DNA from 2 places in the Methylophilus sp. DMC16 genome. Region 1 is predicted to be linked to the other one. Evidence: riboswitches for the same ligand, from Rfam matches in the RefSeq annotation. Region 1 holds a riboswitch; the other holds the start of a gene.

What was found. A riboswitch is a leader RNA that binds a small molecule or an ion and turns the genes downstream of it on or off. The one in region 1 is predicted to bind cobalamin.
Region 2: it holds a riboswitch for cobalamin, as region 1 does, so the genes downstream of both, nrdA (class 1a ribonucleoside-diphosphate reductase subunit alpha) here and ACT53D_RS09520 (TonB-dependent receptor) in region 1, are expected to answer to the same signal.

Annotation. Positions count from the first base shown of each region.
Region 1 covers NZ_JBQUZC010000002.1:273,473-277,836, reverse strand. The annotation lists gene ACT53D_RS09520 (TonB-dependent receptor) at 30-1,961, opposite strand; cobalamin riboswitch at 2,099-2,310, opposite strand; gene ACT53D_RS09515 (hypothetical protein) at 2,401-2,637, shown strand; gene ACT53D_RS09510 (cell division protein ZapA) at 2,640-2,942, shown strand; gene ACT53D_RS09505 (DUF2237 family protein) at 3,226-3,585, opposite strand; gene ACT53D_RS09500 (EVE domain-containing protein) at 3,654-4,118, shown strand; gene ACT53D_RS09495 (GGDEF domain-containing protein) at 4,153-4,364, shown strand, end outside.
Region 2 covers NZ_JBQUZC010000001.1:1,473,311-1,477,674, forward strand. The annotation lists gene nrdB (class Ia ribonucleoside-diphosphate reductase subunit beta) at 1-285, opposite strand, end outside; gene nrdA (class 1a ribonucleoside-diphosphate reductase subunit alpha) at 495-2,774, opposite strand; cobalamin riboswitch at 2,953-3,173, opposite strand; gene ACT53D_RS06935 (PepSY-associated TM helix domain-containing protein) at 3,259-4,364, opposite strand, start outside.

The sequences.
Region 1 (4,364 bases):
GGCGTGAGTGACGCTAATCAACAATGGAATTAAAAGTCGGCTTTTAGGCCTACTCGCCAAGTACGAACAAAATCTATTGGGTAGAGAGAGTCAACTGCTGTTTGAATATTGTTTTGATGCTCAAATAAATTATTGACTGCAGCAAAAACGGTGTATTGCTGCACCTTAACATTTAACGAAAGATTGGTTGACTCATAACGACTTTGCCTTTGCGTAGCATTGTTTAAAAAATCGTTATAAACGTAAGCTTGTGAGCGCCAAACATGATTGAGATTGAGGTTGGTGTTTGTAAATATTTTCCAATTAATATTTGCAACGAGAGACTGTCTGGGGGCGCCTGGCAGATTCTTATCTTTGATGAGGGTGCCGCTTTCTTGAAGCTCCCTGTCAATAATGGCCTTGGTGTATGTATAAATCAGGCCTACATTAAGCTCATTACTCAGGTGATAAATATCTTGTAACTCAAAGCCGAGTTTATGGCTCTTGTCTAAGTTGGTATTTATACCAAGTACAGATGGGTCATAATAAATCTCGTTATCCAAATTGGCTCTGAAAGCGCTTAATTTGAGGTGGTTGTTTGTAGTTGTGTGGTTGAGACCAATGTTCAGTGTTCTCACTTTTTGTGGTTTGATGAATCCATTGAAAACAACGTTGAATGACGCGTCATAACCGAAAAATCGATTAATGTCTGGAGCTTCAAAAGCGTAGTTGTAATTGCTAAATAATGAGAGGGACGGCATCAATTGGTAGTTGGCACCTAGGTCCCATGCGCTCAATTGGATGGAGCGATTGAGGGAGTCTCCTCCATTCGGGGTATAAGTGTAAGAGACCTGTTCTTTGCGTAATCCCGCTGATAGTGTAAGGTCTTTAATGGATTGCGGTTTGAATTCTGATGATATGAACAATCCGTGGTTATTCTTTTTCGTGAGATCTGAGGATGTTTTAATTGCTCCATTAAAATCTTGGAAGCCCGAAATCACTGACCATTGATCATTCGTGTACTTGTAAGTCGCTTTAGTGCCTTCATAGTCATAATGAGGCCGATAGCTCGGATAGATAGATGCTTTATCCTCACGAAAGTGAGTAATCTCTATCGATGAATCTGTATTGATCTGGTAGTCCAAGCCAATCTGCCACTGGTCTGAATTAAGTTCCTGATGGGTATATGACGTAGCCGGGCGACCATTTTGGGATGGATTGTCCTCAAATTGTGCTTTGGACATCGGATTGGGATAACGCAGATCGTTTTTAGTGCTGGAGCCTTGTGCATAAACAGCTAGTTGCTCTGTTGGTTTGATCCTAAGTTTTACTTGTTGAGTATTTGAGTCGTATGCATCGCGGTGGCCTGTTCTATCTTTGGCGCTAAACCCGTCGTGACTATCATGCGATGCACTCGCCGATAAATCTATGTGCTCACTAGAAAACCCAGCACTAATAGCATGATTGCGTTGCCCATAATTACCAGCACTGGTCATGACAGAGGCCCCGTTTCGGCTTTTCGTGTAAATCTGTATGGCGCCTGCTGTTGCGCCATCACCGTAAAGTACTGACCCACTCCCTTTGCTGATCTCTATTCTTTCAATGTTTGCAAGAGGAATGCCAACCAATAGTTGTGGGCTCATGTCGATATTATTTAAGCGTTGACCATCAACGGTAATCACTACATTTTGATAGCCATTTTCACTCCCATAGCCGCGTAAGTTTATGCTTGGTGTGGCTTTGCTACCGAAGTTGGAGCTAATGTTCAATGAGCTCTGTTGTGCAAGATAGTCGAAGAGAGTACTGGCTCCTGATGCTGCAATTTGTTTTGCTGTATGAATTTCGCTGGCATAAGTGGTTTGTGATTCTTTGCGCTCAAAGCCCGAAGATTTAACACTCACTGAGTCTAGTTCTAAATCTTCAGCAAAGACGGGTGATGCGAATAGCGTAGCCATGACGCTATAAAAAAGCTTTTTTTTCATTTTCTTATCCCTGTATCACATGCGACCCCGCATGTGGGTTGACTTTCAATACCGGGGAATCGACAGAAAATGAATAAATGCATCGCTTGTTGGCAAGCCATGCATTCATTATGATCAGACACCGTCACCCCGCGGTATTGCAATTGGGTTGTAAGGCCGGTCTCCGGGCTGGCAAGTCTTGGTCTATCGCCTTCCCAAGTTTTTACTCAGTGGCATATGGATAGACCCGCACTTGCTTACCGTTGCGGGGGCAGCACAGGCATTGCGAACGAGGTTCGCGCACCTGTTTCCCAGTTTCACCCTTGTCTGCAAGAACGCAGACGCAGGCACCTGACAACTGTTCGGCATTCTAGTCTAAAGCAGTGACTTTGACCAGTTGCATGGTATCTTGCGAGGGGCTTCAAATTCTTAATTTACTTTGAAAAAATGCGCTTAGCTATTGACCACACTCGTTTTTTTAAAAGATAATGGGCTGATGGATGCCGATTTAAAAAGTCTTGAAGAGCGTGTGACGAAGCTGATTGCTTTGTGCAGCCAGCTGCGTGACGAAAACGTGGAGTTACGTCAGGAGGTCACGCGTTTGCATCAGGAGTCACAATCTCTAAAGCTGAACATGACGCAAGCCAGTGTACAGCTGGAGCGGTTGTTGTCGGCATTGCCTGAGGAAGGTCGTTAGTCATGGCCAAACAGCCGATTGATATCGAGATCATGGGCCGCGCGTTTAGCGTGACCTGTACCGACGAAGAGCGCGACAGTTTATTGCAGGCGGTGGGTTACCTTGATGGTAAAATGCGCGAAATTCGTGATGTGGGCAAGATGGTGAGTGTGGAGCGCATTGCGATCATGGCCGCGCTGAACATTACCCATGAGTTGTTGAATACGCGTAGCGGCGGGGTTGATGTGGGCGATGTGAAAAAGCGCATTTCTACCATGCAGCAGCAGATCGATGATGTTTTGTCCGGCCAGCACAAATTATTGTAATCCGCTTCATTTCACAAAATTTTAACCGTCATTAGTATTAAATGACGTATCATAAAAGTGGTGTGCTAAGGCGTTGCCTGAGTCCAAAATTCCTTGAACTAGTCTTTGTTATAGGTTTCGGCTCATCAGGTGCGGTGCGATCGCACTAAGTTGGGCGGTCTTTTAAGACGCCCTTGGCGTGCGAACCTAATGTACCTTAGGCTGTTACCACCTGAACTTTTTTGGTTCAGGATTAGCGGCTCAGGTAACCCCTTAGCACATCCCCTCTCGCACCTTTGTCTTGTTATCTTAAGGCATGGTATTTCAAGTCCGCCAGGCTAATGATTTCCAGGCAGTTTTCGTGGCAAGACTCCAGAATCACTGGCGGCGCGTAACCGGCTTCACTGGCTTCCAGCCATCTTCTCGCACACAGGCACCACCGATCACCAGCCTTGAGCCCGGGAAATGCATAGTCTGGTCTGGGGGTGGACAAGTCATTGCCTTGCGCTTGCGAAAACGCCAGAAACTCATCTGTCATTTCTGCGCAGACGGTATGTTTACCTAAATCTTCCGGGTGGTGACTGCAACAACCATCGCGCATAAAGCCTGTGACTGGTTGCATACTGCAAGGGATCAGAAGGGTGCCTAAAACGTTTTTTGTCATGATTTTCAACTGTGCTCTAACTTGGTTTATGATACTGGCATTTAGATGTGTAAAGAAGGTTTTCAGGCATGGCGCGTTACTGGTTAATGAAATCCGAACCCTCGGATGTCTCCATTGATGATTTGGCGGGATTCCCCAATCAAACTGTAGACTGGTATGGGATACGCAATTATCAGGCGCGAAACTTCATGCGTGACCAGATGAAGGTGGGCGATGGCGTGTTGTTTTATCACTCCAATTGTGCTGAGCCTGGCATCGTCGGCATTTGCGAGGTCAGTACCTTGGCCTATCCCGACCGCTTTCAGTTTGTGCAAGGGCACAAGTATTTTGATCCCAAGTCTACACCGGAAAGTCCACGCTGGGTGAACGTAGATGTCAAGCTCGTGCGCAAAACGCGATTGCTGAGTTTGAAAGAGATGCGGGAAACGCCCGCCCTGGCCACCATGCGTGTCTTGCAAAAAGGGAACCGCTTGTCGATTACCCCGGTCGATCCCAAAGAGTGGGCGTTTATCACGGCCCTGCTCAGCACATAACCTTTTCTTTGGCGACTTTGGCGGCGTACATGATATGAGTATCAGGCGTAGAAAAGCAGTCTTGTATATCCTTGTCGCCGGTTTTATGATCGTTCTGATCGGTGTGCTGCTGTTCCTCTGGATTTATTTTTCCAGTATGCGGGAGATGCACCAGACCACTCGCAATTTCTATGAGCAGTCTTTTACGGTTTCCAACGCTGCGCAGGCGCTGGAGTCTCAGCTGCATCAGATCCGAAGCGATTTGCT
Region 2 (4,364 bases), on a different contig from region 1:
GGCCACGTTGGGGCTACGGCCCTGAATCGAATCCAGCAAGGTCTGATACTTGAGGTTGCTGATAAAAATATGCTTTTCGTGCTCGGGCAGATTCTGGTAATCGGAACGGTCTTGCGACACGTCAACCTCTTCCGGGCGCCAGAAGAAGGAGAGTTGCTTCTCGATCAGCTTCTCGAATACCGGATATTTCTGCTGGTCGTAACGCGCCACATTGACGGGCTGCCCAAAGAACATGGGTTCTTTGAGTTGATCGTTATCGGTTTTGGTGAAGATGCTGTAGGCCATCTGTGTTCCTAATGTTTAAGTTTAATGCTCAAACTGTTTTTAAATTGTACTTATTACCCCACTGCAATAAGCGTTGAATCAGTGAGCGAGCGGGATAAAGTGCAAGGCGTACGGAGCACAGAAACCGGAATGTACACGAGAGTACATGAGGATTTCGCGCACCGCACAACGCAGCAATTTGCCCGCGCAGCCACTGAGTCAATGCTTATTTAAATTTTGCAGGCTCCGCTGGCACACCCATCGTCCTCGGCTTCCGTACCGCCCTCGCTCGCACCATCGCGGGTGTTGTGGTAGTACAGTGTTTTAACGCCGAGTTTGTAAGCTTGCAGCAGGTCTTTCAGCAGTTGCTTCATCGGCACGCGGCCGCCTTCAAAACGGGTTGGGTCGTAGTTGGTGTTGGCTGAAATCGATTGATCGACAAACTTCTGCATCACGCCCACCAGCTTGAGGTAGCCGTCATTGCTGGGGATGCGCCACAACAACTGGTACTGGTTACGCAGGCGGTCAATCTCAGGCACCACTTGGCGCAAGATGCCGTCTTTGGATTGCTTGACCGAGACCAGGCCACGCGGTGGCTCAATGCCGTTGGTGGCATTGGCAATCTGGCTGGAAGTCTCGGAAGGCATCAGCGCGGTCAATGTAGAGTTACGCAGGCCATCTTTTTGAATCTCTTGACGCAGGCTTTCCCAATCCAGATGCAGCGGCTCGCTGCACACGGCGTCGAGATCTTTTTTGTAGGTATCAATCGGTAAAATGCCTTTGGCATAAGTGGTTTCGTTAAACGCACCACAGGCACCAAACTCGCGTGACAGCTGCACCGAAGCTTTGAGTAAATAGTATTGAATCGCTTCAAACGTGCGGTGGGTCAGGCCCAGCGCAGCATCGTCAGTGTAGCTGGTGCCGTTTTTGGCCAGATAATAAGCATAGTTGATCACGCCCACGCCCAGTGAACGGCGCTTATTGGTGGCGTTGAGCGCGGCTTTGACTGGGTAATCCTGGTATTCGAGCAAGGCATCTAATGCACGAACCACGAGGTCGGCCAGACCTTCGAGCTCGTCCAGGGATTCCAGCGCGCCCAGGTTAAAGGCTGACAGGGTACACAGCGCAATTTCGCCTTCGGTGTCGTTGATGTCATTGAGTGGCTTGGTCGGCAGTGCGATTTCCATACACAGGTTGGACTGGCGCACTGGCGCAACAGCCGGGTCAAACGGGCTATGCGTGTTGCAATGGTCCACGTTCTGGATGTAGATACGGCCGGTACCGGCGCGCTCTTGCATCATGAGCGAGAACAAGTCTACGGCAGGCAAGCTGCGCTTGCGGATGCTGTCATCGGCTTCGTATTGGGTATACAGGCGCTCAAAGGTATCCTGATCGGCAAAAAACGCGTCATACAGGCCGGGCACATCATGCGGCGAAAACAAGGTGATCTGTTCACCTTTGATCAGGCGCTGGTACATGAGGCGGTTGATCTGCACGCCGTAGTCGAGGTGGCGCACGCGGTTTTCTTCCACACCACGGTTGTTTTTGAGGACCAGCAGGGATTCAACCTCAAGGTGCCACAATGGGTAGAACAACGTCGCCGCCCCGCCGCGTACCCCGCCCTGTGAGCAGGATTTGACCGCAGACTGGAACAGCTTATAGAACGGCAGGCAGCCGGTGTGCTGTGCTTCACCGCCACGAATTTCACTGCCCAGCGCACGGATACGGCCTGCGTTGACGCCGATACCGGCGCGCTGCGACACGTATTTCACAATCGCGCTGGAAGTGGCGTTGATGCTATCGAGACTGTCGTCACACTCAATCAGCACGCAAGAGCTGAACTGGCGTGTCGGCGTCCGCACGCCAGACATAATTGGCGTCGGCAGTGAGATCTTGAAGGTAGACACCGCATCATAAAAACGCTTGATGTAATCGAGACGCGCCTGGCCCTTGTAGTTGGCAAACAGGCTCATCGCCACCAGAATGTACAGGAACTGCGGGCTCTCGTAGATCTTTTTGGTGACGCGGTTTTGTACCAGGTATTTGCCCTCAAGCTGCTTGACGGCGGCATAAGAGAAATTCATGTCGCGCCAGTGGTCCAAGTAGCCATTCAGCGTATCGAACTCTTCGCGGCTGTAATCCTTGAGCAGGTGCGGATCGTATTTGCCCAGCGCTGTCAGGTTGGTCACATGGTCAAACAAATGCGGTGGCTCAAACTGGCCGTAAGCAATTTTGCGCAGGTGAAAAATATTCAGGCGTGCAGCCAGGTACTGGTAATCCGGGGTTTCTTCCGAAATCAGGTCGGCAGCAGATTTGATGATGGTTTCATGGATATCGTCGGTGCGGATACCATCATAAAACTGGATATGCGAACGGAGCTCCACCTGTGACACCGACACATTGTTAAGGCCTTGCGCGGCCCAGTCAATGACGCGATGAATCTTGTCGAGGTTAATCGGTTCCTTGCGGCCATCACGTTTCGTGGCTTGCATGGATTCGTATTGTGTCATGGTGGCTCCCAGTGCTGGCGGCGGAAGAGACACGGCACTGGCTGCGGGGCGCATTTTTTCTGGCAATAGCCTACCCGTTGTCGAGCAATCAAAGAAAAAACCTGCACCCGTTTAAAGACCAGACTTGCAATCAGTACAGGACTCACTGCATCTGCCGAGGACACCCCGCCTCAAACGTTAACAAGAAAAAATCACGGCAGGTCTCCTGGCTCTCAGGTCATGATTGTTTGCCTTGGCCTTCCCGAATCGCTTCAGTGGCGAGCAAAGCAGCAAACAACTCGCTGATTACAGTTGCGGGGGCAGCTCTGGCTTGACAATGGCCATCGCCATCGCGCACCAGATTCCCTTTTAAAGACAGGCACTGATCAGTGCCCGTATACCGTATGGACGTGACTATAAATCAATATATATGCATTTTCAACACACAAAAACACAATATGTTGTTATGAGACACTAAGTGATTGTTTTGCCTGAATATATTTTTTTAGGAAAGCGAACGGTGCCATTTTTTGCGTTGCAGTGTTTCAATCACTCGACTCGATTGGCGCTTTCTACTCCAGATCAGCACGCCCGTGACTGAAATCATCACCAGCGAGAGTCCAGTAACACAGACAAAAATACGGTATGGCAGGCCAAACACCTGCCCCATATGCAAAGCACCCAGCCAGTTGCTAAAAGTGTTCCCGGACTGGTCTTGCGTCGGCAGCCAGTGGCCTTTGATTTCACCGGTATAGGCATCTATCGCAATGGCCGTATTGCCCCGGTCTTGCCGCAAATCGGCCGAGCTATGCACAAAATACTGGTACACGCCGCGCTCGCGATCCAGACGCAAACGGTCTTCGTAATCAATCTGCAGCTGATGATTTTTTGCAAAGCCTTGCATGGCTTGCTGCGCCAACTGGTGAGCCTGCGGCCAGGGCATGGGCAGGCTGGTCAGCGGTTGCGGCAATTTGGGGATGCTGCGCCAGGACAAATCAAACGGCATCAGCTTGGTCATGATGGGCAGATAGACCTGCTCGCGCAGGTTGAACATGACGCTGGACCAGGCAAAGACCAGCAACACGCTGCACAGCCAGAGCCCGACTGCACGGTGCAGGTCAAAGTTGATACGCGTGGTCGAAGCTTGCCATTTGACCAGCCAGGCCGGTTTCCAGCGTTGCCAGTAACTGCTTTTGGATTGTGGCTGCCGCCGGGGCAAGGTGAGGAAAAACGCCACAAAGGTATCCAGCGTCCACAGCACGGCAACGATGCCCATGATGAGGCGGCCGCTGACACCGGGCAAAGCCAGCGAATAATGCAACTTATACAAAAACGGTAATAGCGTCTCGCGCTGGAAAGGACCCGCCGTGGATAAGCGTGACCCCAGCACCTTACCTGATTGCGGGTTGATAAACAGTTGATCTGCCGGGATGCTGGCCTGCGGATCCACAGGCGTGAGGCGGAAGATCACGGCTTCTGCGTGGTGATCTTCCAGCGCGATTTGTGGCAGTTTGAATTGCAATTCATCGACCCGGGTATTGGCGGGCGCCTGCTGTTGCGCCTGCGCTTGCAGCTGGTACACGTCCAGCATGGGTTGGCCTGGTTGCGATA